3 regions of the Paenibacillus graminis genome follow, and region 3 is predicted to be linked to each of the others. Evidence: riboswitches for the same ligand, from Rfam matches in the RefSeq annotation. Region 3 holds a riboswitch; each other region holds the start of a gene.

Region 1 (10,206 bases), 1.1 Mb from region 3:
GACAATGGTCTGCTCGCGGTCGCGGTAGGCGCTTTTTACAATACCCACGGGAGTGGAAGGATCACGGTAGCGGAGCAGGATTTGGCGGGCCTCTTCAATCTGGCGTGTGCGCTTTCCGCTGCGCGGATTATAGAAGGCAATCACGAAGTCTGCGGCTCCCGCCGCCTCCACACGCGCCGCAATGCTCTCCCAAGGCGTTAGATGGTCGCTCAGGCTGATCGTGCAGGAATCATGCATAATTGGCGCACCCAGCAGCGAAGAACAGGATTGAATGGCCGATATCCCGGGAATCACCTCGACTTCCACACCCGTGACACGGTTCCAGCCCCGTTCAATCAGTACTTCATAGACCAGCCCCGCCATTCCGTATACCCCTGCGTCACCGCTGGAAATAACGGCGATCGTCTGCCCGGATTCCGCACGGCGCACGGCTTCCTGGGCCCGGCTGACCTCTTCAGTCATGCCTGTGCCGACAATCTCCTGATGCCGCAGCAGCGGCTTGATCAGGTCCACATAAGTGGTGTAGCCGATCACGGCTTCACTCTCTTCCAGCGCTGCCAGAGCACGGCCCGTAATATGTTCCAGCCTGCCTGGACCAAAGCCGATAATCAACAGCTTTCCTTTCTTGTTCATTCTTGTTCCCCCGTTCGTATGTAAGTCCAACACTGACTCTAAATGGATGCCCATGCTCTAGCTGTTTTTGATACAACTAAAAAGTCCTATATTTGCACTGAAACCGATTTAATTGCACTCTGTCACTAAAGAGACCGTATGGCGGGTTATATTCCACTATGGCTGACGACCAGCTGCCCTGGCTCGCTCTCCCGTTCCTTCCTCCAGCAGACTGCTCAGCAACGCCTTGAACTCCCCGGCATTCCGGGGAGCAGCGCGCCCTCCCGTTACGCGCGAGGGCAGGCTGTGCCACAGCTCAGCCAGCAGCGGGAGCCCGAGGCCTATCTCCTGCAGCAGCTCCCCTCCGGCAAAAATAGCCTCCGGCGCTCCGGCGGCCCGGCAGACGCCCTGATCGAGGATAATGATCCAGTCCGCCCAGCGGTAGGCCAGATTCATATCATGCGTGGCCATCACCACAGTTGTACCCTTACGGTGTATGCTGTCCAGGCCATCCAGAAGCTGCGTCTCCGACAGCGGGTCCAGATAGGAGGTTGGCTCATCGAGCAATAGGAGCTCCGGCTCCATCGCCATCACGCCTGCAAGCGCGGTGCGCTTTTTCTGGCCCAGACTGAGCTGATGAATAGGTTTATCTTGTATTGCTGAAAGGTTAAGCAGTTCCAGTACCGCAGCACACCGCGCAGCGATTTCCGCTTCATCCATGCCCGCGCCCCGCAGCCCGAAAGAGATATCGTCCTGCGGTGTGCCCAGGATCAGCTGCTGCTCCGGGTCCTGAAAGACCAGCCCGACTCTGCGCCGCAGGGCGGCAAGCTCCTTTTTGGCATAGGATACAGGCAGTCCCGCTTGCAGCATCCTCCCTTTTTGCGGCCGCAGCAAGCCCACCGCATGCAGAAACAGGGTTGATTTGCCGGAGCCGTTATGTCCAAGCAGGGCTGTTTTGCAGCCTTTGGGAATCGCTGCGGTCAGCCCCCGGAGCGCCGGCTCCACCGTGTCCGGATAATGAAATACGACATCCTCGAAGGCTAAACTGTAATCCATGTCCATGCCGCCCTCCTTCTCCATCAGTTCTGTATCCGGGCTTTTCACTCATTGATCATTTGCCGTTCTCTTCATGTATACAGCATCCACAGCTGTGCGGCCGCCAGCAGGACAATTCCCGCATAGGCCTCAAGGGCAAACCTTCGGGGCACTTCCCGCTTCACATATGGCGGCAAAAGAATTTCTCCGGTAAACCCCCGGGCAGCAAGCCCCTGCGACAGCCCATAGTAGCGGTGCATGGTGTTCGCGAACAATGACGCCGCCATACTTGCAGCCTCCCGCAGCTTGGATCTGAAGCCCCTGTGACCCCCGCGCAGCCGCCGGGCCAGCAGCAGGCCATGGGCGGCATCATCCAGCAGGAACAGGAACCGGTACATGACCAGCATCAGCTCCAGCACGATCTGCGGCATCCGCAGCCTGCGGAGCACCTGCAGCAGTTCGCCGAACGGCGTGGTCAGCATGATGAACAGACAGCAGGCCAGACAGGCGGACACCCGGGCCAGCAGCAGCGCTGCCCGCATACCTCCTGCCGGGGCCATGTACAGAAACTGGGCCGTGCCCGGAATCCGCAGGCAGAGGGCAGCCTCTCCGGCTGCCGGACGGCCCAGCTCCACCAGCAGCGCCGGCAGGCTGAGGCCGTAGAACAACAGCGCAGTGCCAAACAACTGCCCGTAGGCGCGCGGCGGGATTTTGGCATACTGCAGGCACCACAGCATCATCCACAGCGTAATGAGCACCTGAAGGGCCGGATGCAGCACATAAGCGAGCGTGAACATGACGGCTGCGAAGAGGCTTTTCCACATCGGGGATATCCGGCTCAGGGCATTGCTGCAGGATATTGCATCAATTCTTCTGATCATTCAGCTTCTGCCGGTCCTGTCTTCCCTTCAAGAGACCCAGTGTGTAGCCGATTACTCCTGCGCCAATAGCCGCTTGCAGCGCGAACAACATGCTTTCCGTTTCACCCGGCAGCTCAGCCAGCGGCTTGAACCAGGGCTTATATGCGGGATCAATCTCTGTAATTGCACCCTCTGCCGCATCATCGGCCCCGCCGAACTCTCCGTTCACGAACAGCAGCGGCAGGACCACCAGCAGAATCACCGCGAGCAGCATCAGCAGGTTCTTCCATTTGTTCTTCATCTTCACAGTGTGTTTCCTCCCCTGGCTCCCCGTTTAAGCAGGGACAGCTCCTGTGAACTGTAGGCCTTCAGCCAGTTCCATAACAGCACCGTCAAAAGCCCCTCGCTGACCGCCAGCGGAATCTGGGTCACGGCAAAAATGCCGCCGAATTTCACCATAGAAGCCAGTACGCCGCCATCCGCTGACGGAAAAGCCACCGCGAGCTGAATGGAAGTGACCACATAAGTCATCAGATCCGCCACCGCAGCCGCGCAGAATACCGCCAACTTTTCCCGGTTGCCCAGCTTCATGACCAGCTTATAGGCCGCATAACCGGCAAAAGGGCCGGCCACTGCCATGGAGAAGGCGTTCGCGCCTAATGTGGTGATTCCGCCGTGCGCCAGCAGCAGCGCCTGGAACAGCAGCACAATGGAACCGGTCACGCTCATCGGCAGCGGACCCAGCATCACTGCGCCAAGTCCCGTCCCCGTCGGATGAGAGCTGCTTCCGGTTACCGAGGGCATTTTGAGCGCAGAGAGCACAAAGGTAAATGCTCCGGATAAACCCAGCAGCAGCTTCAGCTCCGGGTTGTCCCGGGTCATCCTTGTGAGCTTACGGACGCCAAGGAAAAAGAAAGGCAGAAAAGCAAGCCACCAGAACACCGCCCAGCCAACCGGTAAAAATCCCTCCATAATGTGCATTGCTTCCGCCGTGCCCGGCTCGTTCAGCAAAAAATAAACGGCAAATATGCCGACCAGCCACGCAAAACGCCAACAGCTGCGTTTGTTCATCCCTGCACCTCCTGCTTGATTTTTGTATGCGGCGTCAAACCAAAAACTCCCGCCCCTGAGGGTGGGAGTATCATGTACGTATCCGGATCACAAAGAGAAGGCTGCTCCGCCGCCAAAATAAGCAGCACACCCTTATCTCTCCATCCATTCGTACACCGCTCCTATCCGCGTAGAGTCGTGTGTGCGCAAACAAGGTAGGTCTCCTGGCTCGGGATCATCGCTGGCCTTCGTCTTCCCCGGAGCAACCGAGTGACCTGTTGAAAGCTGGCTCTTCCTTACAGTGGCGGGACCGCTCGGGAGTTGCACCCGATTCCCTGTTATCCCTTGATGTGAATCAAAGGCACCTTGTTTCATCGCTAATTCATCCTGTACATCATAGCGGACATGGCTTAAGGTGTCTGTGATAAAAGTGGAGGTGTCCATGAAAAGGCAAGAAGCTTGTAAGAACCTGATTTGAATAATATAATTATTAACTATATAAGCAGTAACGGCTTCGCCGTCCCCTTATTGTATGAACCTGAACCCGGAGGCTGTCCTATGAAATTGGATCTTACCGAAGAATCCCTGCCTGTCTACGAGGCTTTATCGAGCGCCGTACGCCTCCGAATGCTCCGCCTGCTCGCCGTTCAGCCGATGAACGTCAAGGAGCTGGCAGCGGCAGCCCAGCTTAGCAGCGCGATTATGACGATGCATGTCCGCAAGCTGGAGGCGGCCGGGCTGATCCGGACACATATGGCTCCCGGGCGGAGCGGATTGCAAAAAATCTGCACGCTGGCGGCTGAAAGCGCAGAGATCATTTTCCCCGCTCAAACCGCAGCGGAACGCAAAAGCCACCGCAAAGAGATACCGGTCGGCCTCTACTCCGACTTCCGGATCGAACCGACCTGCGGTCTGGCAACGGTAGAGAAGGTCATCGGCAATTTTGACGACCCGCGCTACTTCTGGGATCTGGAGCGGATGAATGCAGGCATCCTCTGGTTCGGCAAAGGCTATGTCGAATACAAAATCCCCAACTTTCTCCTGTCCAGCGAGCAGCCGGAGGAGCTTGTCATTACCATGGAAATCGCCTCAGAGGCCCCTTCCATCAATAATAATTGGCCTTCGGATATCACCTTTACTTTGAACGGAACAAAGCTTGGCTTCTGGACCAGTCCCGGTGACTACGGAGACAGCAGGGGCAAATATACGCCTTCCTGGTGGCCTGCGCTCACAAATCAGTACGGACTGCTTAAGCAGCTGCGGGTTACCCCCAATGGGACCTTTATGGATGGACAAAAGCTGTCCGGGGTTACGCTGGATCAGGTGGATATCCGCAGCAAGCAGTGGACGTTAAGACTGTCTGTGGAGGAGGATGCCGAGCATATCGGCGGTCTGACGCTGTTCGGCAAAGGATTCGGCAACTATAACCAGGACATGCTGGTTGAATTGTTCTATACCTATCTCTCCGAGAGTCCCGGCGCTGCCGGAACACCTTAAGCCAGGCTCCATATGAGGATTACAATGAAGAATCCCCGATCCTCCGCAGCGGATGAAGCCAGCGAATGATCGGGGATTTGAGGTTAGGCCAGGATTCATGCCATGCTGTATTCTGCACAGCCTGACCCAAGGACGCGCGCGCGCCGCGCTTAGCCGTTAACCGGCTGCCACAGGCCGCCGCCGGGAAGCGGGCAGCCGCGCGCCTTCAGCCGGGCAACAACCGGGATAATGCAGCCGCAGGCGGTGCAGGTCACACCATCCTGCAGCTTCGGGCAGGTACCGCAAATGGCAAGCCGCTCCGCGTACACCTGATCGGAGGCGGTGTTGCTTTCGTTGAACATTGAGGACGCCAGTATACGCGCAATCTGGGCTTCCGTGACCTTATAATCGTCCCGGCACCCTTTGCAGGTTGAGGTTGCAGCCATAGCCATGCCCCTTCGATTAAGCCTTCGGTGTAATCGCCAGTACAGTCACCGACATTGCCGGCAGCTCGACAGTAATAGTATCTCCTTCCAGCTTAAAGGCAGTGAACGGCTGCGGAACAACTGCTTCCGGCTCGCTGAAAGTGTTATGGGCATCAATGGTTGCCCCGGCAAGCGTAGTGCCGGCAATGTCCACCGCTTGCCCGGCAAGGCCGCGCAGCTCCAGCGGAAGTACAGCCGCAGCCGCATGATTCAGATTGCACAGGCTGACATGAATAACACCTTCTGCTGTGACTGAAGCCGACGCCGAGACTTCCGGAATCTCCTTGCCGCCGAAGCTGTAAGAGCCGCTGTCCAGCGTCAGATCCAGCAGTTCGGCATCCTGATGCACTTTGTACATATTGAATACATGGTAGGTCGGAGTCAGCAGCATTTTTTCGCCTTCGGTAAGGATGACGGCCTGCAGCACGTTAATCGTCTGGGCAATGTTCGCCATCCGTACACGGTCGCTGTGCTTGTGAAAGATATTCAGCGTCAGTCCGGCAACCAGCGCATCGCGGATCGAGTTCTGCTGGTACAGAAAACCCGGGTTCGTGCCCGGCTCTACATCGTACCAGGTTCCCCATTCATCGACGATCAGGCCGACTCTTTTCTCCGGATCATATTTGTCCATAATGACGCTGTGGCGGGTGACCAGCTCTTCCATGCGCAGCGCTTTTTCCAGAGTGGTGAAGTATTCCGCAGTATCAAAACCGGTAGCCGCGCCCTTCTGCTCCCAAGTTGCGCCGGGAACGGTGTAGTAATGCAGCGTGATGGAGTCCATAAACCGCGCAGCTTCGCGCATGAGCACTTCCATCCAGTGATAATCATCCGCATTCGGGCCGCAGGCAATCCGATGAATCCGGTTGTCCCCGTAGTTGCGCACATACGTCTGGTATTGGCGGTACAGGTCAGCGTAATATTCAGGACGCATATTCCCTCCGCAGCCCCAGTTTTCATTGCCCACGCCAAAATATTTCACAGCCCAGGCCTCTTCCCGGCCATTCTTCGTGCGCAGCTCAGCCATCGGAGATACACCGTTAAAGGTCAGGTATTCCACCCATTCCGACATTTCCTGAACCGTTCCGCTGCCCACGTTGCCGTTGATGTATGGCTCACATTCCAGCATGGCGCACAGCTCCATGAATTCATGGGTTCCAAAATGGTTGTTCTCCACCGCGCCGCCCCAGTGCGTGTTAATCATCCGTTTGCGGCCTTCGCGCGCACCGATGCCATCCTTCCAGTGATATTCATCGGCAAAACAACCGCCCGGCCAGCGCAGTACCGGCACCTTAATTTCCTTAAGCGCTTCCACAACATCATTGCGGATGCCCTTGGTGTTTGGAATCGGAGAGTCCTCCCCTACCCAGATCCCTTCATAAATGCAACGTCCTAAATGCTCGGAAAAATGACCATAAATATTCCGGTTAATCGTTCCCTTGCGGATATCCGTATGAAGCACAACACGCTGAGTCATTCCTATGCCGCCTCTCTTAATTAATATATTTATTAACTACTTAATAATTATATTAACATTATAAAGCGCTTCTTTCGCATCCGTCAACAACAAAAAAACGCCTCCCTGCCGTTGTCGGCTCAGGAAGCGCTTCTGCTGTAATCTGGATATATGTTACTATTAAGATCCTGCCGGACAGAGATGGGCCTTAACCCAGATCCCCTAGTTCAATCTGCACAATTCCCCGTTCATCCTTCACCGAGCCGACAAGATGCATCAGGCTGCCGAACTCCAGCTCCTGGAATTTGCGTGCTGCTCTATCCCGCTGCAGCTCCCACAGACATTCTGCAAGTGTACAGACCACCGGCACATCGCAGCGGATTTCCGCCAGCTCGCGGGACAGGTGGAGCATGTCGAGGTCGGCTTCGATTTTGGCCCGCACCCCTTTGGGCAGCAGGTGAAGATTCTCGATCACGCCTTCCACGGTGCCGTATTCCATCAGCAGCTTCAGCGCCGTCTTTTCGCCGATGCCGCGCACTCCCGGATAGTTGTCGCTGGTATCGCCCATGAAGCCCTTCAGGTCAATTACCTGGGCTGGAGTCAGCCCTCGTTCCTCCAGCAGCTCCGCCGGATCGTAGACCTTGTAATTGGAGCGGCCTTTTTTCATAATTACGACCTTAACGCTGTCGCTGACCAGCTGCAGCATGTCATGATCCCCGGTCAGAATATACACCTCGGATTCCCCGCTGTAGCACGAAGCCAGCGTGCCGATGCAGTCATCCGCTTCATAACCTGCCAGTCCGATATTCGGCACACCTAGCTCGGCAACCACCTCTTTGACCAGGTCAAACTGCGGAATCAGCTCCAGCGGGGCATCAATCCGGTTCGATTTGTAGCCGTCATACTTCTCCGTGCGGAAGGTCCCCTTGCCCATATCCCAGCAGCAGACCACATGGGAAGGCTCAAACGTGCTGACCGCATCGAAAAAATACTGCAAAAACCCGTATACTGCATTCGTCGGCAGTCCGGCTTTGGTCTTGCGGATATATCCTCCATAGGCGGTCGCATAGAAAGCCCGGAACAGCAGAGCCATTCCGTCGACGATCATTACCCGTTCCTTTGTTTCTGAACTCATTGTGTGTAACACCTGCTTTATGGATATTGGAACATGCATTCCTCTATCAAGTCTACCTTATTCCCGGGACAGGTTCAATGCCATAGACCGCCTGGTATTGCTTCCGTAAATGGTGAAGTTTGGCTGCGGACGGCAGCAGATCTCCGGGATGCCGCAGCTCAAGCACCCAGGCGCCATGGAATCCGCCTGCCGCCAGCCCGGCGAGCACCGCCTCCAGCGGCAGCTTGCCTTGGCCGAGCCCCAGGTGCTCATCCTGCTCAGCGGCATTGTCGCTGAGATGCAGCGCGACCAGGCGGGGCATGGCCTGCTGCAGCATCAGCAGGCAGCGGTCCCTGCCTGCCATCAGGGCATGGCCGCTGTCGAACACCAGACCTATGCGGGAGGAATCCACCCGCGCGGCGAGCTCCAGCAGCTCAGTGACCTCCGTCCCCAGCAGCCCGGGGTACGGGGGAACATTCTCCAGCGCAATAACCGCCGCAGAGCCGGCGGTTTCCGTCAGTATCCGCTGGAGGAATCGCACCACCCGCGCCTTGGCCGCTTCCCGCAGGCCCGACGAAGCTCCTCTTGCGCCTGCCGCTTCCCGCAAGCCCGCCGAAGCTCCTCCGGCGCCTGCCGCTTCCAGCAGCGGGGCTGCCTCAGTGTCCGCAGCAGACAGCTCGCCTGCATGCAGCACCACGTAGCTGCAGCCCAGCGCTTCTGCTGCACGCAGCGTATCCAGCAGCAGCGTTTCCGCCTCCGCCCGCCGCTGCCCGTCCGCTGCTGCCGGATTGCAGCCGGTAATCGGTGCGTGGATGCTCCAGCGGATGCCAAATTCCTTGCCCTTGCTGGCCAGCGAAGCCAACTGGCCTGCCGTCCATTCCAGCAGCTCCCCATGCCTGCCTTCGCACATAATCTCAATGTGTTTCCAGCCCTCAGCAGCAAGTAATTCAATAGCCTCTGCCAGCGGACGGCCGATGTAGACATAAGTAGATACCGCGCAGTCCTGTAACGACGTCATCTGAACTCCTCCTTGAACAGCTTTATTTAATGCCGGAATGCATGAAGCTCTCAATGAACTGGCGCTGGAACACCAGGAAGATCAGCAGCAGCGGGGTGATTACCAGCAGTGTAGCCGCGCTGACTTCCGTCCACTGCACCCCAATCTCGAATGACTGGGCAAAAATCGACAGCCCCACCGTAAGCGGCCGGTTCTCTACTGAATTGGTGATTATCAGCGGCCAGAGAAAGTTATTCCACTGATAGCTGATCGAGACCAGTGCGAAGGCCACATAAGTGGGCCGGGCCAGCGGGAAATAAATTTTCCACAGGACCTGCCATTGGCTGCAGCCCTCGATCAGCGCCGCCTCTTCCAGCTCGGCAGGGATCGTCTTAAATACCTGGCGCAGCAGAAAAATTCCGAACGCCGAAGCCAGAAACGGCAGCATAATGCCCAGCTTGGTGTCGAGCAGCGACAGCTGCTTCAGGACGTTGTAGTTGGGGAAGATCAGCACATCGGCGGGTATCATTATCTGCACCAGAAACAGCAAGAACACTATGCTGCTGCCGGCAAAGGTTACACGGGCAAAAGCAAAAGCAGCCATGCTGGCCGTCAGCATCTGCACAGCAAACACGCACACCACAATCAGAATCGTGTTGAGATAATAAGTGGCAAAAGGCGCGGCAGACCAGACCGTAGCGAAGTTGTTCAAAGTGAAGTCCAGCGAGAACAGACCCGAAAGCGCTGCATGACGGGGACGAAACGCCGTCACCGTCATCCAGAGCAGCGGGATCAGCCAGAAGGCCGCGAGGGCCAGCATCAGTAAATTTCCGAGTCTGGATGTAAATTTGATTATCATAGAATTGCCCTCCTTCCGGCAGCCATGCAGATTTAGTTATAGTGAATTCTCCGGTCCAGGCCAAAGAACTGCACAGCCGCAATCAGCAGCAGTACGGCAATCATCACCACCGTCAGCGCAGACGCCATTCCCTGATCCCAATAGCTGAACGCTGTTTCATAAATGTAATAGAGCAGCAGATTGCTGGCGTTATTGGGGCCGCCCCGGGTCATGATCATCAGGTGGTCGACAAGCTTGTAGGCGTTGGTGAGCGCAACAATACTTA
Region 2 (10,206 bases), 590 kb from region 3:
TAATTTTGTGTTTATTCCTCACATTTCTTTTTTCTCCTTTTTCTTGAATTTACTTTCTATTTATTATATCAGATTTATCCAGACTTTTTATAGATAAAGCGTTATACGCTGTTCCTGCGGCATCCAACCCGGATTCACCAGTTATGTACATAAGATCAGCCAGATTTGTTGATACTTCTCCCCTCCATATCCGTTTAAAATTAATGGTAATATTATGAAAGGTCGGTTTAAGCACCCTCTGTTCTCCGCAGGTGAAGTGGAAAAAGGTACACTAATTCAGCTCATTTCGCTCCTGATGAAGTAATATGGCCCAATTAAGTTTCCTTTTTCCACTTCAATCTCACAATTGTTGATTTTGGGGAGAAATAAGTTCCCTTTTTCCAGCTGGCACTGCTCAGCAGCGTCGACTGGTAAAAAAGCCTCAAAGTTGCCTGCCATGCAGACCAGAACGGCCCAGGGCTTCTCATATTCACATATCAAAATAAAATAACTCTTCAAATTTTTTGTCCAAAGCAATGCATAAGACTAGAGCCAATTTTGCGGTAGGATTAAACTGCCCTGTTTCAATAGAACTTATTGTATTTCTTGAAACGCCCACCATTTCTGCCAATTGGGTTTGGGATAATTTTTGTTCTGCTCTTGCCTCTCGCAATCTATTTTTCAACATCAACTTTTCATTCATCTTGGCCCCTATCCTACAATTAAGAAGTATTTTATGAAAAAAAAGAGGCTTAAACCAGATCCAAAAATGATCTTAATTAAATCCATTTTCTTTTTAGTTATACTATAGATTCCGAAACTTTCACAGCCAAGATACCCCATAACCACCGCTAATAATGCAGCATTTGTCCCCTGATGATTATTGTATAAATTGAAAACAGCTAAAATGCAAAATATACTCAGCGTGCCTATGACTCCAAATTTTCTGCCTCTATTAAAAATAAACTCCTTTCCCTCATCCTTTTTTTCCTGTCTGATTTTTTCTAATATGATTTCCTTATCCATTAGAAATCCTCCTTTTTAACCGACAAGTAAACTTGGCACCTTTATTATAATATGCAAAGTTTACTTGTCAATGAACCAGATAGAGTTTTGTACGGAGATTTATGTAAACACAGAAAAGCGCAGCCCCCGAAACCCCGGGAAACCGCGCCATGATTGAACTATTAAGGATGCTGGTGAAGGGAATTGAACCCCCGGCCTACGCATTACGAGTGCGTTGCTCTACCCCTGAGCTACACCAGCTTACAGCATTTTTCTGTCAAACAAAATACATTATACATCGTCTGGAGAAAAACGCAACCCTTTCCCTCACAGTCCTGTCTCTCTCAAAAGTCTGTGGTAGAACCCACGAAGGGCGGCTTCAGGCCGCAGGCTGGAAAGGGTGAGCCAATCCGCCCAGGCAGCTGCGGCGGCAAGCACTTACAGAACGAATCAGGAAACGGTTACACCATTCCCCGCTTGCGGAAGTAATCCAGCGCCAGCCGGGCGCTCTCCAGTGACGAAGAAGCGAAAACCTCCTGCTCCACGATGTAGTGCTGAATTCCGGCTTCATCCGCAGCCTTAAAGACGCTCTCGAAATCGACCTGGCCCTTCCCGAGATCGGCTTCCTCATGGCCCGCACCGAAATCCTTGATATGAACCAGCGGCACACGTCCGGCATACCGGGAGATATACTCCGCCGGTACTGCACCCCCCACATGCACCCAGCCCAAATCAAACTCTGCCACCATATGCTCAGCAGGAATCCGCTCCAGCCAGATGTCGATGACGGCCTGCCCGTTGACCTGCTTGAACTCAAAGTCATGGTTGTGGTAGCCGTACTTCAGCCCTGCTGCCCGCACCATCCCGGAAGCCTTTTCAAAGAATGGAATCAGAGCCAGCACATCGTCCAGCGCAGGTTGCTCCGGAAGAGGCGCAGAAGGTGTGATGAGATACTCCAGCCCAACCTCCCGGGCATATTCGATCTCTCTGGATAATGCCGACTGCATATTCTCCAGACTGCTGAAATCCAGCCCGATATGCGCTGAGGGGGCCGACAGTCCAAGCTCATCCAGCGTTTTGCGCAGTTCTGCAGCCGATACGCCAAAATACCCGGCAAATTCCACCGACTTGTAACCGATCTCCGCCACCTTGCGCAGCGTCCCCAGAAAATCCTTCTCCGCCCTGTCTCGCAGGGTGTACATCTGTATCCCGATCTGCTGTTTGATAGCCGCCATTAAGCATCCGCTCCTATTCGCTGTTATTGTTAACCTGAATTAATCCGCCTGCAGTTTGCGTTCCACCGATTCCAGCTTGCTGCGGCTTGTGGACGGCTTATCCCGCCGGTCATCAATCTTGAGCGAGGTGGACACCCGCTGTGCTCCGGCAGTAAAAGGGGACTCGTGCAGCGCTTCGACAGCCGCCAGAATCCGCGCCAGCGGACCTTCGATAATCGTGCCCATGGATGTCAGCTCGTAGGTAATGCCTTCCACCGTCTCCAGCACGCGCTGCATGTCAGCCACATAGCTGCTGAGGCTGGTGCTGCCTGTACCAATCGGAATTACGGTTACTTCGCCAATCGCCATCCTGAATTCCCTCCTATATAAGCCTTATTTATACACCGCGTTAGATATGTCTCTAGTCCTCTCTATTGTAGCAACTCCGGCCTCCCCCCACAAATCACCTAAAGTCCTACTATATTCGGGACACACAAACGGACACGGAAAAAGGCCGTAAAAGAAGGATTGGAAAATTCCGGAACCTTTGTGGCGTATTTTGGACAATTTATGAATCAGTTCCGGCAAAATTTGTCCCTTTGCTGTGGATTACCTGTGGGCAAATTGTGGACGAATGGCGGGTAATCTGTGGATGGACTGTGGATCATCTGTGAGTAAACGGGCGGAGTCCGCACCGGGCGCGGGTTCGCAAAAAAATGTTTACAAACACAAGATATTGGGTTATTTTTATCTAGCGACAACAAAATATAGTGGAAACAGGTGCTTTGCTCTCCCAGGAGAGTTGAAGCTTAATAGGGAAGCGCGGTGCAAATCCGCTGTGGTCCCGCCACTGTAACCGGATGCTCCACAGGCTCCCAGAAGCCCTGCGGAGCAGATCCTGAGGCTCACGCCACTGAGGGGCATCTACCCTTGGGAAGGCGCCCCGGATTCACCGGAAGCCAGGAGACCTGCCTGTTTCCGGGCACCATCATTTACGCCTGCGAGGAACAGGATAGGTGTCCGCATGCGGCCTGCACAAGCAGATTTAGCCTTCCCTTATGCCAGGGAGCCAAGGCTGCCGGTACCTGAGCGCGATAAGCCTTATCGCGCTCAGGTATCGGCTTCTGCGGGAAAGCATATTTCCATGGAGACCATCCGCAAATATCCGCTCAGGTTATTTGCGCTACGCATCCGGGCATTTTCCGCCTTCCTCGGCGGGAGATGCCTTTTTTTACAATCAGAATATGTTTCATATATGGAGAGGAGAGCTAGACAATGACGCTGCTGGAGAAACGGTACAACGGTGGACAAGCTGCACAGGAGGTTCTTTTGGAGGAAGTGATCCATTTGGGGCGCGATATTATCGACAGCCGGGATTTGGATCTGCTGCGCGAGAATGCCAATTTGAACGGTGAGAGCTTTTCCGGCAAAATGAGCAAGTTCGGCAGTGAGTATTCCAAGTGGTACGCCCGCAACTTCACGATGCCGCCTCAATTGGTGCAGGCTACCCTCGATAATGTGGTATATGTCCACGATCTGGATCAATACGCGATCGGAACCACCAACTGCATCTTTATCCCGTTCGAGCGTCTTCTCCGGGAAGGCTTCAACACCGGCAACGGCAGTGTGCGCCCTCCCAACTCGATTATGACTGCGATGTCGCTTGTGGCGATTATTTTCCAGTCACAGCAGAATGCCCAATACGGTGGCGTCTCCGCCAACAAGCTGGATTATGATCTGGCTCCATATGTGACCAAGTCCTTCGCCAAGCTGTTCCGCAAGGGACTGGAGTATTTCGAAGAAGGCGCTGCAGGAGAGCTCACCGGGGAAGTCACTATGAGCCGCAGCGATCTGGCGGAGCAATATCCGCGGGCCTTCCGCTTTGCGCTGAAGGAGACGGAAAGTGAAACGCTCCAGGCCGCAGAGAGCATGATACATAACCTTAATACAATGTCCAGCCGGTCGGGCGGACAGATTCCTTTTACCAGCATCAACTACGGCACCTGTACCTCACCAGAGGGGCAGCTGGTCATCAGCTCGCTGCTGACCGCCACGATGAACGGCCTCGGCAGCGGCGAAACGCCGGTGTTCCCGATCCAGATCTTCAAATGCAAGCAGGGCGTGAACCAGCAGCAGGGTGATCCGAACTACGGGCTGTTCCTCAAGGCGGCGGAATGCTCCGCCCGGAGACTGTATCCGAACTTCGCCAATCTGGATGCACCGCTTAATCTGCAATATTACGATCCGGCGGATCCGGATACCGAATTTGCCACTATGGGCTGCCGCACCCGGGTGCTGGGCGACCGCTTCGGACGCAACCACTGCTCCGGCAAAGGCAACCTGTCCTTCAATACACTCAACCTGGTGCGGCTGGGACTGGCATACGGCATCGCCACAGGACGCCGCCTTGCCGCCGACGAGGCAGGCTTCTATGACGATCTGAACCATTATATGGACATCGCTCTGGAAGGGCTGCTCCACCGCTTCCGCATCCAAGCTTCCCAGAAGGCCAAAGCTTCCGATTTCATGATGCGCGAAGGCGTCTGGGAAGGCGGCGAAGCGCTCGCTCCCGAAGACAGTGTAGGCGAGCTGCTGAAGCACGGCAGCCTGTCGATTGGCTTCATTGGCATGGCGGAATGCATGAAGGCCATGTACGGCAAACATCACGGCGAGGACATGGAGATTCACGCTAAAGCGCTGGCCATTGTCCGCCATATGAGGGAGTACTGCGACCGCAAGAGCGAGGAGCTGAACCTCAACATCACGCTGTTCGCCACACCGGCTGAAGGCCTGTCCGGCAAGTTCACCAAGGTGGACCGCAAGGTGATCGGCTCGATTCCGGGCGTCACCGACCGTGAATATTATACGAACTCTTTCCATATCCCGGTCTACCATGAGCTGAGCGCTGCACAGAAAATCAGCCTGGAAGCGCCGTTCCACGAATACTGCAATGCCGGCGCGATCTCTTATGTGGAGCTGAACGGCAATGCCCGCAGCAACCCGGCGGCTTTTGTGAAGATCATCCGTTATGCGCTGGAGCAGCAGGTCAGCTACTTCAGCATTAACCATCCGATAGACCGCTGCTCAGACTGCGGCTACGAAGGCGTGATCGGCACAAACTGCCCTTCCTGCGGCGCGCATGAGAAGGATGTGCATATCCGCCGCTTGCGCCGGGTAACCGGCTATCTGACCGGCGACTACCAGACCCGCTTCAATGCCGCCAAGCAAGCTGAAGTAAGGGACCGCGTTAAACATCTATGAATATATGCGGCTACTACCCGGAATCAATCAACGAAGGAGAGGGCATGCGGGCCGTCCTCTTCCTCAGCGGCTGCCGTCACCGTTGCCCGGGCTGCTTCAACCCGAAGACCTGGAATTTCAATTACGGCGAACCGTTCACCTTGGAGCGCCAGCGGGAGATTATCGCCGAGATGGCGGCGAATCCGCTGCTGGACGGACTGACGCTGGCGGGCGGCGACCCCTTTTTCTCGGCAGAGGAGGCTGCGGGCTTCATCCAGGAGCTGCGCAGCGTCCTGCCGGACTATTCCATCTGGATTTACACCGGCTATACGTATGAGGAGCTTACAGCGGCTCCGGGTTCACCCGAATGGAACCTGCTGGCCTTGTGCCAGGTCGTGATCGACGGACGTTTTGTAGAAGAGCTCAAGGATACCACTCTTCCCTACCGGGGAAGCAGCAACCAGCGCATTATTGATATTCAGGCCAGTCTTGCCGGTACCGAAATCGTACATTGGCAGCCGGCTGCATTATAAATTTGGTAACTATCAAAGAGCAGGCCAAGCCTTGGTGCGGGCCGCTCTCTGCGACCATATACTTTAATTTTTGATATTGAAAATTAAACCCAAAAATGAAAGGATGTATGAACTTATGCCACAGCTCGTAGTGAAACCCGACAACCGCCAACTGGCTTTTGATGAAATCCGTCTCTCCGTGTACGCCGACCGTATCCTGAAAGGCCTGGATCAGCTAAGCAAAGAAACCCTGCTGCGCGGTGTGCAGTCCAAGCTGCGCCGTGAAGAGGTCAGCGGAGAAGAGATCAGCAATGCCTTCACGATGAGCGCGCTTGAACTGGTTACCAAAGAAGAGCCGGATTGGAAATTCGCCGCTGCGCGTTCCCTGTTGACCTCCCTGTACAAAAAAGCAGCCGTCAACCGCCGCTACAAAGCTTACCCGGAGGAGCCTTACGGCGAGCTATACCCGCTGATTACCGATCTGGTGAAAAAAGGCATCTACCGCGAAGAGCTGCTCTCCCACTATACCAAGGAGCAGATTGAGGAGCTGGGCAGCTGCATCGATCACACGCGCGACCTGCTGTTCGATTATATCGGCCTCTTGACCCTTTCGGACCGCTATCTGGCTCATGATTTTGACGGGCGTGTCATGGAGCTGCCGCAGGAGCGTTATATGGTTATCGCCATGTTCCTCATGCATACAGAGCCTGAAGAGAAACGTCTGGAGCTGGTAAAAGAGGCCTACTGGGCCATGAGCAACATTTATATGACTGCTGCCACCCCTACTATGTCCAATGCGGGCAAAAAGGTCGCCGGACAGCTCTCCAGCTGCTTCATCGACACCGTGGATGACTCGCTCGAAGGCATCTTCGACTCCAATACCGATGTGGCCCGGCTCAGCAAAATGGGCGGAGGCATCGGCGTCTACCTCGGCAAGGTGCGGGCCCGCGGCTCCGATATCCGCGGCCACAAGAACACCAGCTCCGGCGTTATCCCGTGGATCCGCCAGCTGAACAATACCGCGGTCAGCGTCGATCAGCTCGGCACGCGCAAAGGCGCCGTCGCCGTCTACCTCGACGTCTTCCATAAAGACATTCTCGCCTTCCTCGACCTCAAGCTGAACAACGGGGACGAGCGGATGCGCGCGCATGACGTATTCCACGGCGTCTGCCTGCCCGATCTGTTCATGGAGGCTGTGGAAGCACGGGGACACTGGAATCTCTTTTGCCCGCATGAAGTGAAGAAGGTGATGGGCTGGAAAGATGCCAAAGGACGCGCGCTGGGTCTGGAGGATTTCTATGATGAACAGCTGGGACAAGGCTCATTCCGGGAAAAGTATGCCGAAGCCACCGCCAATCTGGAGCTTTCCCGCATCACGGTTCCGGCCATCGACATCATGAAGCGGATTATGAAATCCCAGCTTGAAACCGGCACGCCATATATGTTCTACCGCGATACGGTCAACCGTTCCAACCCGAACCGTCACCAGGGAATGGTATTCTCCTCCAACCTGTGCACAGAAATTATGCAGAACCAGTCGGCAACGGTTATTGAGAGTGAAGAGCTGGTTACGAAGGACGGACAGACCCGGATCGTGATCTCGAAGGTTCCCGGCGACTTCGTTGTCTGCAATCTGAATTCCATCCACCTGGCCCGTGCTATTCCGGCAGGCGTGCTGGAGCGGCTGGTGCCGATTCAGGTCCGCATGCTCGACAACGTCATCGATATCAACAATATTGAAGTGCTGCAGGCGCAGTACACGAACAGCCAATACCGTGCGGTCGGCCTCGGCACCTTCGGCCTGCATCACCTGCTGGCACTGGAGGGCATCCGCTGGGAGTCCGATGAAGCCGTGGAATACAACAACCATCTGTATGAGCATATCAACTATCTGGTAGTACGCTCCAGCATGGAGCTGGCCCGCGAGAAAGGCCGCTATCCGAAGTTCGCCGGTTCCGACTGGGAGACCGGGGCCTACTTCACCTCGCGCGGCTATACCAGCGGCGAACAGGAAGGCAAATACGTGACCACCGAACAGTGGCGTGAGCTGCAGGAGCAAGTGGCTGCGGACGGCGTGCGCAACGCCTGGATGTTCGCGATTGCCCCGAACGGCTCGACCTCGATCATCGCCGGCTCCACAGCCAGCATCGATCCGCTGTATGAGCTGCTCTCCTATGAGGAGAAAACCACCTATAAGATCGCCAATCCGGCACCGGATCTGTCCGAGAAGACGATCTGGTACTACAAAACGGCGTTCCTGATCGACCAGAACTGGTCCATCCGCATGGCCTCGGCCCGCCAGCGCCATGTTGACCAGGGCCAGAGCTTTAACCTGTACGTGACGCCGGACATCAAGGCCACCGATTTCCTGAACCTGCACCTGAACGCCTGGAAGGGCGGATTGAAGTCGACGTATTATGTGCGGAGCCGTGCCTTAACGATTGAAGAGTGTGAGTCTTGCGCGAGCTAATTGTCTTCGTGCCTTGAACAGAAAAAACCGGTGATTTGTTCGTCACCTTTTTCATGGGTAAACCACTACAGAAGATTAGCTTCACGCAAAATACAGGAGGGAAACAAAATGCAACTGCAAAAGATTTTTAATACCGAAGCCCCGAACCAATCCACCCGAATCATCGACGGGGAATGCTCAGGGATTCTGAACTGGAACGATATCCGCATGCCGCACATGTACAAGCTGTACAAGGTGCTGCTGCTGAACCACTGGATCGCCGATGAGATCCCGATGTCGAAGGATGCGCAGCAGTTCCCGCAGCTGGAAGCGGAAGAGCAGCGCGTGTTCAAGATCAACATCGCCCTGCTGGCGGTGCTGGATTCCATGCAGACGATGTTCGTAGGCGATGTGAAACGTTATTTTACCGACTCCTCACTGGAGGCGATTTCGGCCATCATCGGGCAGCAGGAGGTTGTGCATAACCAGTCCTACTCCTACGTCCTTTCTTCCATTGTCTCGGAGAGCGAGCAGAAGGAGATTTTTGAATACTGGAAGCATGATCCGGTGCTGCTGGAACGCAACCAGTTCATCTCGGACATTTATCAGGAGTTCCGCGATGCGCCGTCCAAGGAGACTTTTTTTCGGGCGATGGTGGCTGATTTGATTCTGGAGGGAATTTTCTTCTATAGTACATTTGCCTTCTTCTATAACCTGGCCCGTGACCAGAAAATGATGGCAACCAGCCAGATGATCTCCTACATTCAGCGTGACGAGAATCAGCACTGCTACTTTTTTGCTGAAGTGTTCAAGCAGCTGCTGGTGGATTTCCCTGAGCTGAATACCAAAGAAAATATGGATTATGTCTACCGCACCATCGACCGCGCCGTAGAGCTGGAAACCAACTGGGGCCACTACACGCTGACCAACGTGCGCGGGATTGATATGAACGAACTGAGTGACTACATTAAATACACGGCCAACAAGCGCCTCACCCTGATGGGTCTGGAAAAAGCCTACAGCGGCGTAGACGTCAACTGCATGCCATGGATCAAGCCTTTCTCCGACGAAGCGCTGAACGCGACCAAAACCGACTTCTTCGAAGCCAAGTCCCGCAACTACGGCAAGGTGGGCGACGACAACGGGTTCGACGATTTGTAAGGAGCTGTTGCATTTCGTGAGCAGGCAGATTTTCGCCACAACCTTATAAATTCCTACATTTATCAAAAGCCCCTTACCGCCGGAGTCCCGGCAGTAAAGGGCTTTTCTGATTCTATCGCTGAGCCGTGGAAGCTGCGCAGCGTACAGCCGTCTACTGTTTCTGTTGGCCTATTCTATAGAGTCCAAACAACACCGATACTGTCGGGATGCCGCAGAACACTCACGTTAAATGTAGACAGGGGTGCCAAGAAACCTTAGGCGGCGCTTTCTAGTTCAGCTACTCTGCAGATTTACGCGCTGCCTTGTGCGACGTCTCTTCCGCCAGCTCCGCAAGGACGCTGTCCAGGCGCAGCTTGAGTTCGCCGGCGAGTTCGACGACACCCTGGTCATTACGCACAGCCTGGGAGTCCACCGCGTACACGCCGCCCAGGATATGGCGCGCCCCCAGTACGGACAGCACCGGTTTCAGTGCATATTCAATGGTAAGCAGATGTGCCAGACTGCCGCCCATAAAGAGGGGAAGCAGGATTTTGCCGGCCAGCCCTTTTTCCGGGATCAGATCCAGGAAAGTCTTCAAGACCCCCGTATAAGAAGCTTTGTATACCGGGCTGACCACGATTACTGCATCGGCTTCAGCTACAAGGCC
Region 3 (10,206 bases):
CCAGGAGGCGGGCAATTTCCCGGCCCGACTCCTCCTTGGACAATCCGGCATACTCGGCCATCTGCTGCAGCTCCTCCTGAACCGTATCATAGCTGAAGTAGAGCAGCGGATTCTGGGCCAGGAAGCCGCTTGTAACCCCCTTAGCAAGCGTCACCTTGCCGCGCTGGGGCTTAAGCAGGCCGTTCAGGACATGCAGCAGCGTCGATTTCCCGGCTCCATTTCCGCCCATCACAGCCAGGAGCTCTCCCCGGTACAGAGATAACGACAGCTTCTTGAGCACCTCTGCTCCGTCCTTGCTGTAGCGGAAGGTCACTTCCCGGCAGCTGAGCAGCAGCCCGGACTCAGATGCAGGAGCAGCGAGGTTGGACGCGCCTGTGGCCGCCGCCCCCATCCCCGGCTCTCCCGCAGCAGCCAGGGCATGCAGCCAGCGCTTGCCTTCCCGCACGGTCAGCGGGATGGACTCGCGGGGCGCTTGAACCGCATCCGGCTCCAGTGTGAGGAACAGCCGCGCAGCAGTGGGCAAATACGCCATATGCGGAGCGTGAAGCTCCTGCCCGGCCTCGCGTACAAAGTCACGTGGCGTCCCCTGGAACCGCAGTACCCCTTCTTCCAGCAGCAGCACCCGGTCAGCCAGCGGCAGCACCTCTTCCAGGCGGTGCTCGCTGATGATGACCGTCACCGACATCTCTTCATTCAGCCGGTGCAGCGTCTGGAGGAACTCCCGTGCGGCGACCGGATCAAGCTGCGAGGTCGGCTCGTCCAGCAGCAGCAGCTTGGGCTGCAGCAGCAGAACCGAGGCCAGGTTCAGCAGCTGCTTTTGCCCGCCGGATAACTCGTGCACCGGTTTGTACAGCAGCGGCTCCAGTTCGAACAAGCCGGCGATCTCCGCCAGCCTGCTGCGCATTACCGCCGGCGGATAGCCCATATTCTCCATCGAAAAGGCCAGCTCATGCCACACCGTATCCATCACGATCTGTGCGTCGGGGTTCTGGAACACCATCCCGATTTCTGCGGCTGCAAGCTCTGCAGGCAGATCGGATAGCGGCTGTCCCTTATAAGCAATCTTCCCGCTGGCCTTGCCTACGGGCGCAAGCTCGCACTTCAGATGGCGCAGGAGCGTGGTTTTGCCGCCGCCCGAAGGGCCGAGAAGCACGACAAACTCACCTTCCTCTACCGTAAATGAGAGCTCATGAAGCGAGTCCCTGTCTTCCTCGGGATAGCTGAAGGATAAACGCTCCGCCGCGAGGATCTCCATAACCATTTCTCCTTTCCTTCGAGGGCCGGTGGCATCAGCACGAACACACAGAAGCTTGCATACATCGCGGCATCGGCCCAGCCGAAGTGCATTGGCTTCATCCGCGGATAAATCTCCAGCACCCCGTACCCTTTTATCCAAAACAACAGCGGGATCAACCCGCTTGCCGCGAGCAGCAGCAAAATGACTTTATCCTGCAGGTCCAGCTTGTAAATTCCGTATACACTTCGTTTGCGGATGCCGTAGCCCCGTGCTTTCATCGAGTCCGCCGTCTGCAGCGCCTCCTCCAGCGACCAGGTCAGCAGCACCTTCAGCAGCGTCATGCCGTCCCTCATTCTGGAGCGCAGGCTGCCTTTGCCGGCATCCACTCCCCGAATCCGCTGGATCATGGTGATCTGGCGCAGACGCCGCTGGAACAAAGGCACAAATCGCAGCGCCATCAGCGTCAGCAGAGTAGTCCGGGGTGCAGCCCCAGCAAACAGATACATGAATTTATCCGTGGTGACCGTGTAGCTGTAAGAAATGAACAGAATAAAAACAGTCAACAGGACCGACATCATCATCAGCCCGTACAAAACGGCCTCCAGTGTAACCGGCTGATCCATAAAATAAAACAGAATATGCGCCCCCCTGTGTGAGAACAAGGGGTTCAGCACGGCAACTGAAACAGCCATCAGCAGAAAAAAAGGGAGTCCGCGCAGCAGCTGCCGCCCCTGTCCCTGCAGCACCAGCAGAAGGGTCAGTCCGGCAATCTCTGTAGCCAGGAACAGGGGGTGAAACAGCAGGGTGGCGAACAACAGCAGCCCGGCATAGTAGAGCAGCGCCACCGAGGGATGCATTGCACGGAAGCCGCTGCTCATTGCACTTCCGCCCCTACATCCTTGCCCATATCCAGCGTATACAGCCACTCCACGGTATCGCCCGGCTGCAGTGTGTAGCTGCCTGCCCCTTTGCCCGGAACTTCACCGTTAACCTTGTAGATCCAGCCGCTCTCGGGGCCTTGGTCAAATTCATACAGATTATCGATGCCTTCCACATAAGCGAAGCTTTTGGCTCCCTGGTATTCCATTTGAATTTTATTGCTGCGGGTGACGCGCTTCAGCAGCTCCAGCGCACTCTCGCCGTCCTTGACATCAACGGCAGCCGCCGCAAAAATGGTCCCGTGCTCCTTGTCCCCGACAATGGAGAGCGTGACGGTATTTACGGCCCCGGCAGGCTTCGCCGGGGCGGCTGAAGCTGCTGCCGCCGGCTGCGAGGCTGCCGGGGCTTTCGCCGTGGCGGCAGGCTTCGCTGTCGCCGGTTTGGTGCCGGCTGCCGGCTTCGCCGTGGCGGCAGGCTTCGTGCTAGCTGCCGGCTTCGCCCCGGCTGCAGGCTTCGCTGGCCCGGCCGAGGCTTTCGCCGTGGCCGGGGCTGCGCTGCCCGTAACGGAAGCTGGCTCCGTTACGGCAGCGGCAGACGGCGCGGGCTTTGCTGCCGCGCCGGAGGAGACGGGCGGCGCAGACACAGCCGCCCCCTCAGGCGTCCCGGCGGATTCCGCGCCGGACGGCGGGGCCTCCTTGCCGTCCGCTAAGGCGGATGGCACGGGGCTTGCGGCGTCCCCCGGGAGAGGGGACGCCTGGGTTGCGGGCTGCGGGCTCTGCACCGCAGCCGTGCTCGCGGCGGGGCTCTGCACCCCGCCGGCTGTGTCTGCGCCGGATGCGCAGCCGGCGAGCAGCACCGCTGCGGACAGAAGCAGCAGCGGGGCGGACAACCATTGCTGGATGGACTTGGACATAAACATGGACACCTCCGAAAAAAAAGGGAAAGGAACGGGGCTGCAACTGCTCCCCCGTTCCGTTCTTTTGGCAATATGATTAGTGGTGAATCATCCCAACACACTCTTGCTGTTACAACACATCCACGCACCTGGTAATGACTGTTTACAGCATTCCTTGCAGCTGGTATGGGCTGTTGATCACCGGTTTTCTGGCTTTATTGCAGTTAGCTGTATTTCGTGCAGTTAAGTTACCCGGACGTTGATGCGCTGGCCTTTTAAGCGCCGCCGTTGATCAACTGCTGCGAAAGCAGATGTGCTTATGGCAGTCTCACCGCCACAACAGCGGCCATTTCTCTGGTCACAGCCGATGCCGGGTCGAAGGTTCCGCCGAATCCGGTCATATAGCCCAGCTCCGTAACTGTACGGACAGCGGATAGCGCATAATTGCTGATCCGGCCTTCGTCCGTAAACTTCGCTGCTTGCGGGGCTGCCGCAGTAGCTGTATTGTCCAGCTTGAGTGCTCTTGTAATCATGACAGCCATATCCTGGCGGGAAATGATTCCGTTCGGATTAAAGGTTGTGTCTGTGATCCCATCGGCAATGCCGAGCTCTTTCGCTTTCAGCACTACTCCATAATACCATGCGCCGGTTTTGACGTCGCTGAATGCCGGCGCACCGGTAGCCGCAGACGGCTCGTTATGGGTCAATCTCAGCAGCAGGGCGGCAAATTCCGCCCGGGTAATCTTCTGCTTCGGCGCAAAAACCAGACTGTTCCCGCTGATGCCCTCCATCAGCTTCTTGCTGTAAGCCTGATGCACGGATTCCAGCGCCCAGGCCGAAATCAGGTTCTCGTCGGTGAACACTGCCCCACCGGCCACCCCGGAAGGAGAAATGCTGAACAGGTTCCCCCCGCCCGTCAGGTAACGGTTATAGGCGGTCAATGCCAGCAGCGCCTGCTCGGTGGCTACGCTGTTAGCCGGTTGCCCCTGGGTATGGGCATATCCCCCGTCCGCTTGACGGAAGGAAGCGAGATGGCTGAGCAATCCGCCTTTGGCTTTGACAAACCGCGAGTCATTCGGGCCGATACCCGCTGCAGCCAGGGCAATGATGACCTGCGCTGTGCTCTCACTGTTTTCTACACCTGCCTGCTTGTAGCCGCCGTCTTCCTGCTGCTGCTGCGACAGCCAGGCGATGGCTTTGTCTGCTGCCGCTGCAACCGTTGTCTGACCGGTATGAGCTGACAGTGCGGTAACCGCCATAGCCGTGATATCGGGATCAGCTGCTCCGCCCGCGGTCAGCGGGAAGCCGCCGTCCTTGCTTTGAACTTCCAGCAGGGCCTGAACCAGACGTTCTTTGGTCCACTTGGCACCCGGAGGCACCGTATAGGAGCCGCTGTCCAGGGCGATCAGGGCAAAAATCAGACCGTTGCTGCCTTGGCTGGTCATATTGTCATTGTTATAGATTTTTTCAATCAGGTTATAGCCGCCGAAGTTCTGCGGATCTGCACCTGCAGCGGCCACACCCAGCACCAGACGCTCATAGTCCGTAACCTTGCGGAGCTGGCCCTGGCTGGCTGACAGCTGCTCCTTTACCCCTTCCAGATAAGCAGCAGGCACCTTATAACCCGAGCGGGCCAGCCCGAGAGCCTGCCAATCACTTAGCTCTTCTGCGGCTGTTATCCCTTTGGCTGTAGCGGCTATGTCCTTCTTCAACTGCTCAGCTTGCGGCTCCCACTTGCTGCGGTCAACTACTGCGTAATCTGTAAAATGGCTGATTTTTCCGGTAATGATACCTGTCTTGGCATCCAGAACGGAAGGAACCGGAATCCAGCGGCCTGTGGCCGGATCGAGCCAAGCCAAAGCAAGATTAGCTGGATTGCCGGCTTTTACCGGCACGGTGATGGAAAGTTCAACCGGCTTCACAAATTTCGTTCCGTCCGGTCCGAACGTATAGATACCCGACACCAGCTCGCCGCGGCTGGAGCTGTTCTCCTTCATGCTGATCTTCACTGTTCCGGAGACTGCACCGGCCGGAATCAGCAGCTGTACCTCGCTGCCGCTGTCCTTCAAAGCCGCTCCCGCACCGGGAGTAACCTCCTGCTCGAAGGCAGCCGTATTGGCGGTTAGTTTTTGACTCAAGGCTGCCGCTTCAGACGCCGTCATTGGTGCACCTGAATTTGTAACTGCTGTCGTCTGCCCCACCTGGTTCAGCGGAAGAGTGTTGTCCGCTGCGATGGCGACGCTTCCCGCACTACCAGGGAGACCACCCGTACCTGCCGGAGGAGTATCATAATCTGTCGTATAATACCAGACAAGAACATCCCCATTGTTCAATTTGTAATCTCCGGCACTGAATCCCGGATCGCTGCCATTTACGGAATATTTCCATCCGCTTTTTGGCCCGCGGTCAAACTCCTTCAAGCCATCGATAGCAACGACATAAGTGCTTCCGCCGGAGGTTGTAGCTGCCACGCGGCTTCCCAGCTGGCGGATCAGCAGGCTGTACGCTGTTTCTCCGGCATTCAGAGCTACTGTGGTACTGGACAGTATAGTCCCCTTAGCGCTGTCGCCGATAACCGAAATGGCTGCCGATACCGGCTGAGGCACCACTGCTGTATCCGAAATGGTCAATGGCTGCGTGTAGCGGACAATCTTCGGCGTGCTGTCCGCAACATATCCCGTCACGGCAAGCGTATACGCCCCCGCAGGCAGGCCCTTTTCAAAGAGCGCTGCACCCTGCTTATCGGTTGTTACTGTAGTCTCTCCAATCCTTACTTGCACACCCTCCGCCCGGGTAACAACCGGATCAGAGGTATATGTCTTATCATTCCACACCCACTGCTTCTGGGCAACGGTTACCGTGAATGCTTCGCCCGGTTTAGGCTGGGCAGCGGAGAGCGTTACGGAGTTGACAACTTGGGTAGCTCCCCCGCCGTAATAGACCAGCACATGATCGGAAGGCTGAAGGATGAACTCCCCCATCCCCACAGACGGATAAATCCACTCCCCTCCGCGGGAAACTACAAAACTCCAATACCCGTTATAGGTTCCGCTCTGAATTCCATTGATGCCCGAGACATAGCTGCCAAAAGAAGACTCCGTAATGTCCAGCGGAATATTCCCGGATGCCGCTTGCTTCTTCAGTGCGTCCAGCGCATTAGCCGCTTCCAGCGTACCTTCGGTGATGGAGCCCTGTGGCCCCTCAACCGATACTGTGGCTTTTACATTGAGAGGAGCTACCTTAAGCGTCTGTGTATATTTTGCAATCTTAGGCGCCTTCCCTGCTGTGTATCCTGTAACGGAAAGTGTATAATTCCCTGCAGCGAAACCCTCTGTAAACCCGGCTTTGCCGTCTTTATCTGTTGTTGCGGTCTTGTCCCCAACCGTCACCTGCACATCGGCGGCGCTTGTAGTCACCGGATTGGAAGCTGAGCCATCCCATACCCATGTTTTTTGGGTGACTGTGACGGTAAAAGCTTCACCCTCTCTCGGCTGTGCCTTAGATAGGGTCACTTTATCGACAAGCTGCGTAGCGCTGCCTGTATAATAAACCAGCACCCGGTCTGATTCCTTCAGCTTGAAGTCTTTCATCCCTACATCTGCGATTACCCATTCACCGCCACGAGAGACTGCATACATCCAGCCGTCATAACCGCCGGTAGCTCCTGCATGAATGCTGCCAATGCCAGTAACATAACTGCCGGACGGATTCGTAATCGGCAGACCGTTCGCAGCGGCTACTTTTTCCAATGCTTCAAGTACATTCCCCGCGTAGGCGCTGCCTTGGCCCAATGTATTCTCAGGCCCTTCGATTGTCAGCGGCACGTAGACCAGCGGATTCTGCACCACCGGTTTAGAGAAATCATACAGCTTGCCGTTTGCTCCGCCGCTGAACAAATTGTAGGCCACCAGGGCCTGCAGGCCCTGCTCCGTAGCCAGCACGTTGGCGCTCCCGCCTTGGTTATGCGCAAAGGCTCCACTAGCCAGCCGGAAGCTCAGCAGCCGTTTTAGCAAGTCGGTATTATTCTTGGCAAACTCGCCGCTGGCAGGGTCCACGCCAAAGGAAGACAGACCGATAATAGCCTGGGCTGCACTTTCACTGCTGTCCCCGTAGCCGCCGCTGCTGTCCTGCTTGGCTGCCAGCCAGGCTACTGCTTGTTGTCCCGCTGTCAAGGCAGCGGGGTCATTCTTGTGCGCAGCGAGCGCAGTCAGCACAATAGCGGTCATATCCGGTTCGCTCGCTCCTCCCGGGAACAGAGCAAACCCCCCATCGCTATTTTGCTTGGACAGAATTTCGCCCAGCAGCGACGCCTGATTCCATTTGGCGTCACCGGGAAGCATGTAGCTGCCGGAGTCCAGCGCGAGCAGCGCGTATACTGCAGCATTCAGCGACTGGCCGCTGATTTTGTCGCTGTTGTAGATGCCCTCCAGCAGATTGAAGCCTGCGCCCGATCCGCTGCCGGCAAAATTAGCCGGATCCCCGCCGACCGACCGCACAGCAAGCACAATCCGCGCATAATCCGTCACGTTCGGGAAGCTGCCTCCCGCTGCCTGTACTTTTTGCGCAAGCGACTTGGCATAGCTCTCCGGCACCCGGTAGCCCGCCTGGGCCAAGCCGATCGCCTGCCATTCCGACGTTACACCGCCGCTGAGTATATATTCTGCAGCCGAATACGTTGCCTGCGAGACAGTTACCTGTTCCCCGGTATCCGCTGCAGCCAGGGAAGCACCGGCTTTTCCTTCCGCAAAAGTATCAGCAGCATATACTGCGTCCGTGACACTGTCCGTGCCTGTGTTAGCGGCGGCTTCCGCCGCGGCAAAAACCTGTCCAGCAGGAACCACCGCTGTACCCGTAACCGAAATTACCAGCAATAAGACCAGACCAAGCACAAAAGACTTGGCAGAATAAAATGTCTTCATCGTCAACCTCTTTCCTGTGTTATAAAATAAATACTTGTACTGCCTTGCAGCCGGACAGCCGGGACAACATAAAGACCGCCCTTGTTCAGGGCGGCCAGGGAAGAATACAAATTTGAAGGCAGCGGTGCTCCAAGCTCCAGACTTCATCCATTTGCATATGTTCCGCATTCTTACCCCACGAAGAATAGAAACGTTCACGAAAAAGGCAGGTCTCCTGGCTTATGCCTCATTGCTGCTCTTGGCCTTCCCATCCTTCCAGCCGGACAGTGGCCGCTCTAAGAGCCGCTCCGCATTTACAGTGGCGGGACCGCGCCGGATTTGCACCGTGCTTCCCTTTTAAGCCGATTTCTGATTCTACGCATCGAACCGGCACCTTTCTCTTAACCTATTAAATTTTAATATCCATAATCATATCTAGTATTCCTTTGTATGTCTATAGAAAAACCGTTTCTTAGCGGGTGCAAAACGCCCGCTACCCTCTGTAGCAGTTGTTCCACTCCACAGTAATATTGAAAAACCCGACGACTCCCAATCAGAGCCGTCACTTCAAGGCAGAACCTTGTGGGTGTCAGCCCGGCTACCGTTGGAGCGTTGCCCGGGCAGTTGGGATTATACAGCAAGTGTGAGGATTATACAGCAAGTGTTGGCTAGTATACGGATAGTTGGGAATAATCGAGCGACGGTCTGGCAAACGTTGAGTCGTTCTCCGGGCAGTTGGGATTATACAGCAAGTGTTAGGCGGCTATCCAGACAAAATGACTATGCAGCAACCGTTGGGGGTGCAGTAATTAAGGGTAACCCTCCATTTGGAACTCCTGATCAGCAGCAACCGCTTATCGCACCAGCGCGCCTAATAACGGCATTTCTGCCGCTGTTTCCACCTGCTCCAGCACCGGCGCTCCTAACAACGGTATTTCTGCCGTTGTTTCTAGATATTTTGTCCTCTACACGAATAGCACTAAGTTATTTCCCGACACTGTATGATTCTGAGGCACAATAAAGTAAAGGCTATGCTTCCGCATCCAGAACAAACTCAAACGAGACTATTGTTCTCTGCAGAGAAATCAAAGGTACTTTTACCTCTCATTCCACGCTGGAGCCCGCTTTCGGAGAAATCAAAGGTACTTTTACCTCTTATCCCACGCCGGAGCCCGCTTTCGGAGAAATCAAAGGTACTTTTACCTCTCATTCCACGCTGAAGCCCGCTTTCGGAGAAATCAAAGGTACTTTTACCTCTCATTCCACGCCGGAGCCCGCTTTCGGAGAAATCAACGGTACCTTTACCTCTCATCCCATACTGTAAATCAATAAAAACCTGAACAGCACGATAGCCTCACTCTTTCGGCATATCGTGCTGTTCAGGTTAATGTGTTAAAAGCCGCTGCGAGCTGCGTTACCTCATTCGGTTGTTGTATCCCCCGTCGCTGTGGGGGATGGCTCAGGGCTCGGAGAGGCATCCGCTCCGGCGTCGTCCGGGGGGCTGCCTGCTGCCGCGCCTGAAGCCGGCTTCAGGGTCAGCTTGTACTCCCCGGCGATGATCATGTCGCCTGCGGCCAGCTTCGCGCCGGCCTCCAGCTGCACGGTCACCTCGTATGCGGGTGCCTCCGGCACCGCTCCCGAGGCTCCAGTGGCTCCCGGCGCGGCGCTGCCGGCCGCCGGTGAAGGCGTGGCCGCGCCGGCGTTCCCGCCTGCGGCCCCTTGGGTGTCGGCGCTTGCGTCCGCGCCGTCATTCCCTGCGGGCGCGCTTGCCTTCGCGCCCTCTGTCCCGGCGGCTGCGTTCCCGCCGCTGCCAGGGCTAGCGGCTGGCGTACCCGCAGCCGCATTACCCGAGGCACCGCCGTCCGCCCCCGCGGCGCCTGCCTCCGGCGGCGCGACCAGGCAATTGCCGGTCGTCGCCGTGACCTTGTAGTCCTCCGTGGCACCGCCGGAGGACACTACGCTGATCTCCGCCGGCTTGAAGGCGGAGCAGTCCGCGGCAGCGGCAAAGGTGAACACCAGGCCGCTGCCCGTGTCCCCGCCGCCCAGCCGGACGGCGGCAGGAGCCAGCGCGCCGGCCCCGCCCGTGGCGCTAGGCAGTGCACTGCCCACCGGCTCGGCCGTGTCCGCAGGGTCCGGCCGGAGCAGGCTGATGGCGATAATTGCGCCTATCAGCACAATGCCCAGGATGCAGCCGGAGATCAGGATTTGAAATCGGCTGCGGCTGACCCACCGCGCCAGCGGCGAAGCCAGCTGGGAGCGCGCTTCGTTGTAGACATTTTGCAGTGCCGGACCTGCGG

What was found. A riboswitch is a leader RNA that binds a small molecule or an ion and turns the genes downstream of it on or off. The one in region 3 is predicted to bind cobalamin.
Region 1: another riboswitch for cobalamin. It lies ahead of PGRAT_RS09375 (energy-coupling factor ABC transporter permease); the one in region 3 lies ahead of PGRAT_RS05065 (S-layer homology domain-containing protein).
Region 2: another riboswitch for cobalamin. It lies ahead of PGRAT_RS02625 (anaerobic ribonucleoside triphosphate reductase); the one in region 3 lies ahead of PGRAT_RS05065 (S-layer homology domain-containing protein).

The regions. Positions count from the first base shown of each region.
Region 1 covers NZ_CP009287.1:2,309,674-2,319,879, reverse strand. The annotation lists partial or broken gene cobJ (precorrin-3B C(17)-methyltransferase) at 1-633, opposite strand, end outside; gene PGRAT_RS09390 (energy-coupling factor ABC transporter ATP-binding protein) at 790-1,668, opposite strand; gene cbiQ (cobalt ECF transporter T component CbiQ) at 1,740-2,528, opposite strand; gene PGRAT_RS09380 (energy-coupling factor ABC transporter substrate-binding protein) at 2,512-2,808, opposite strand; gene PGRAT_RS09375 (energy-coupling factor ABC transporter permease) at 2,811-3,578, opposite strand; cobalamin riboswitch at 3,755-3,941, opposite strand; gene PGRAT_RS09365 (ArsR/SmtB family transcription factor) at 4,116-5,054, shown strand; gene PGRAT_RS09360 (DUF6171 family protein) at 5,204-5,479, opposite strand; gene PGRAT_RS09355 (alpha-N-arabinofuranosidase) at 5,496-6,992, opposite strand; gene PGRAT_RS09350 (5'-3' exonuclease) at 7,180-8,106, opposite strand; gene PGRAT_RS09345 (sugar phosphate isomerase/epimerase family protein) at 8,159-9,103, opposite strand; gene PGRAT_RS09340 (carbohydrate ABC transporter permease) at 9,126-9,941, opposite strand; gene PGRAT_RS09335 (carbohydrate ABC transporter permease) at 9,974-10,206, opposite strand, start outside.
Region 2 covers NZ_CP009287.1:592,989-603,194, reverse strand. The annotation lists gene PGRAT_RS02665 (hypothetical protein) at 1-22, opposite strand, end outside; gene PGRAT_RS02655 (helix-turn-helix transcriptional regulator) at 470-682, opposite strand; gene PGRAT_RS02650 (DUF6442 family protein) at 691-1,005, opposite strand; tRNA gene PGRAT_RS02645 (tRNA-Thr) at 1,174-1,245, opposite strand; gene PGRAT_RS02640 (sugar phosphate isomerase/epimerase family protein) at 1,446-2,219, opposite strand; gene PGRAT_RS02635 (MTH1187 family thiamine-binding protein) at 2,259-2,567, opposite strand; cobalamin riboswitch at 2,960-3,188, shown strand; gene PGRAT_RS02625 (anaerobic ribonucleoside triphosphate reductase) at 3,474-5,459, shown strand; gene nrdG (anaerobic ribonucleoside-triphosphate reductase activating protein) at 5,456-5,971, shown strand; gene PGRAT_RS02615 (ribonucleoside-diphosphate reductase subunit alpha) at 6,087-8,420, shown strand; gene PGRAT_RS02610 (ribonucleotide-diphosphate reductase subunit beta) at 8,529-9,560, shown strand; gene ssuE (NADPH-dependent FMN reductase) at 9,838-10,206, opposite strand, start outside.
Region 3 covers NZ_CP009287.1:1,185,320-1,195,525, reverse strand. The annotation lists gene PGRAT_RS05080 (ABC transporter ATP-binding protein) at 1-1,255, opposite strand, end outside; gene PGRAT_RS05075 (energy-coupling factor transporter transmembrane component T) at 1,171-2,115, opposite strand; gene PGRAT_RS05070 (DUF4430 domain-containing protein) at 2,112-3,029, opposite strand; gene PGRAT_RS05065 (S-layer homology domain-containing protein) at 3,329-7,930, opposite strand; cobalamin riboswitch at 8,118-8,322, opposite strand; gene PGRAT_RS05050 (GAP1-N2 domain-containing protein) at 9,329-10,206, opposite strand, start outside.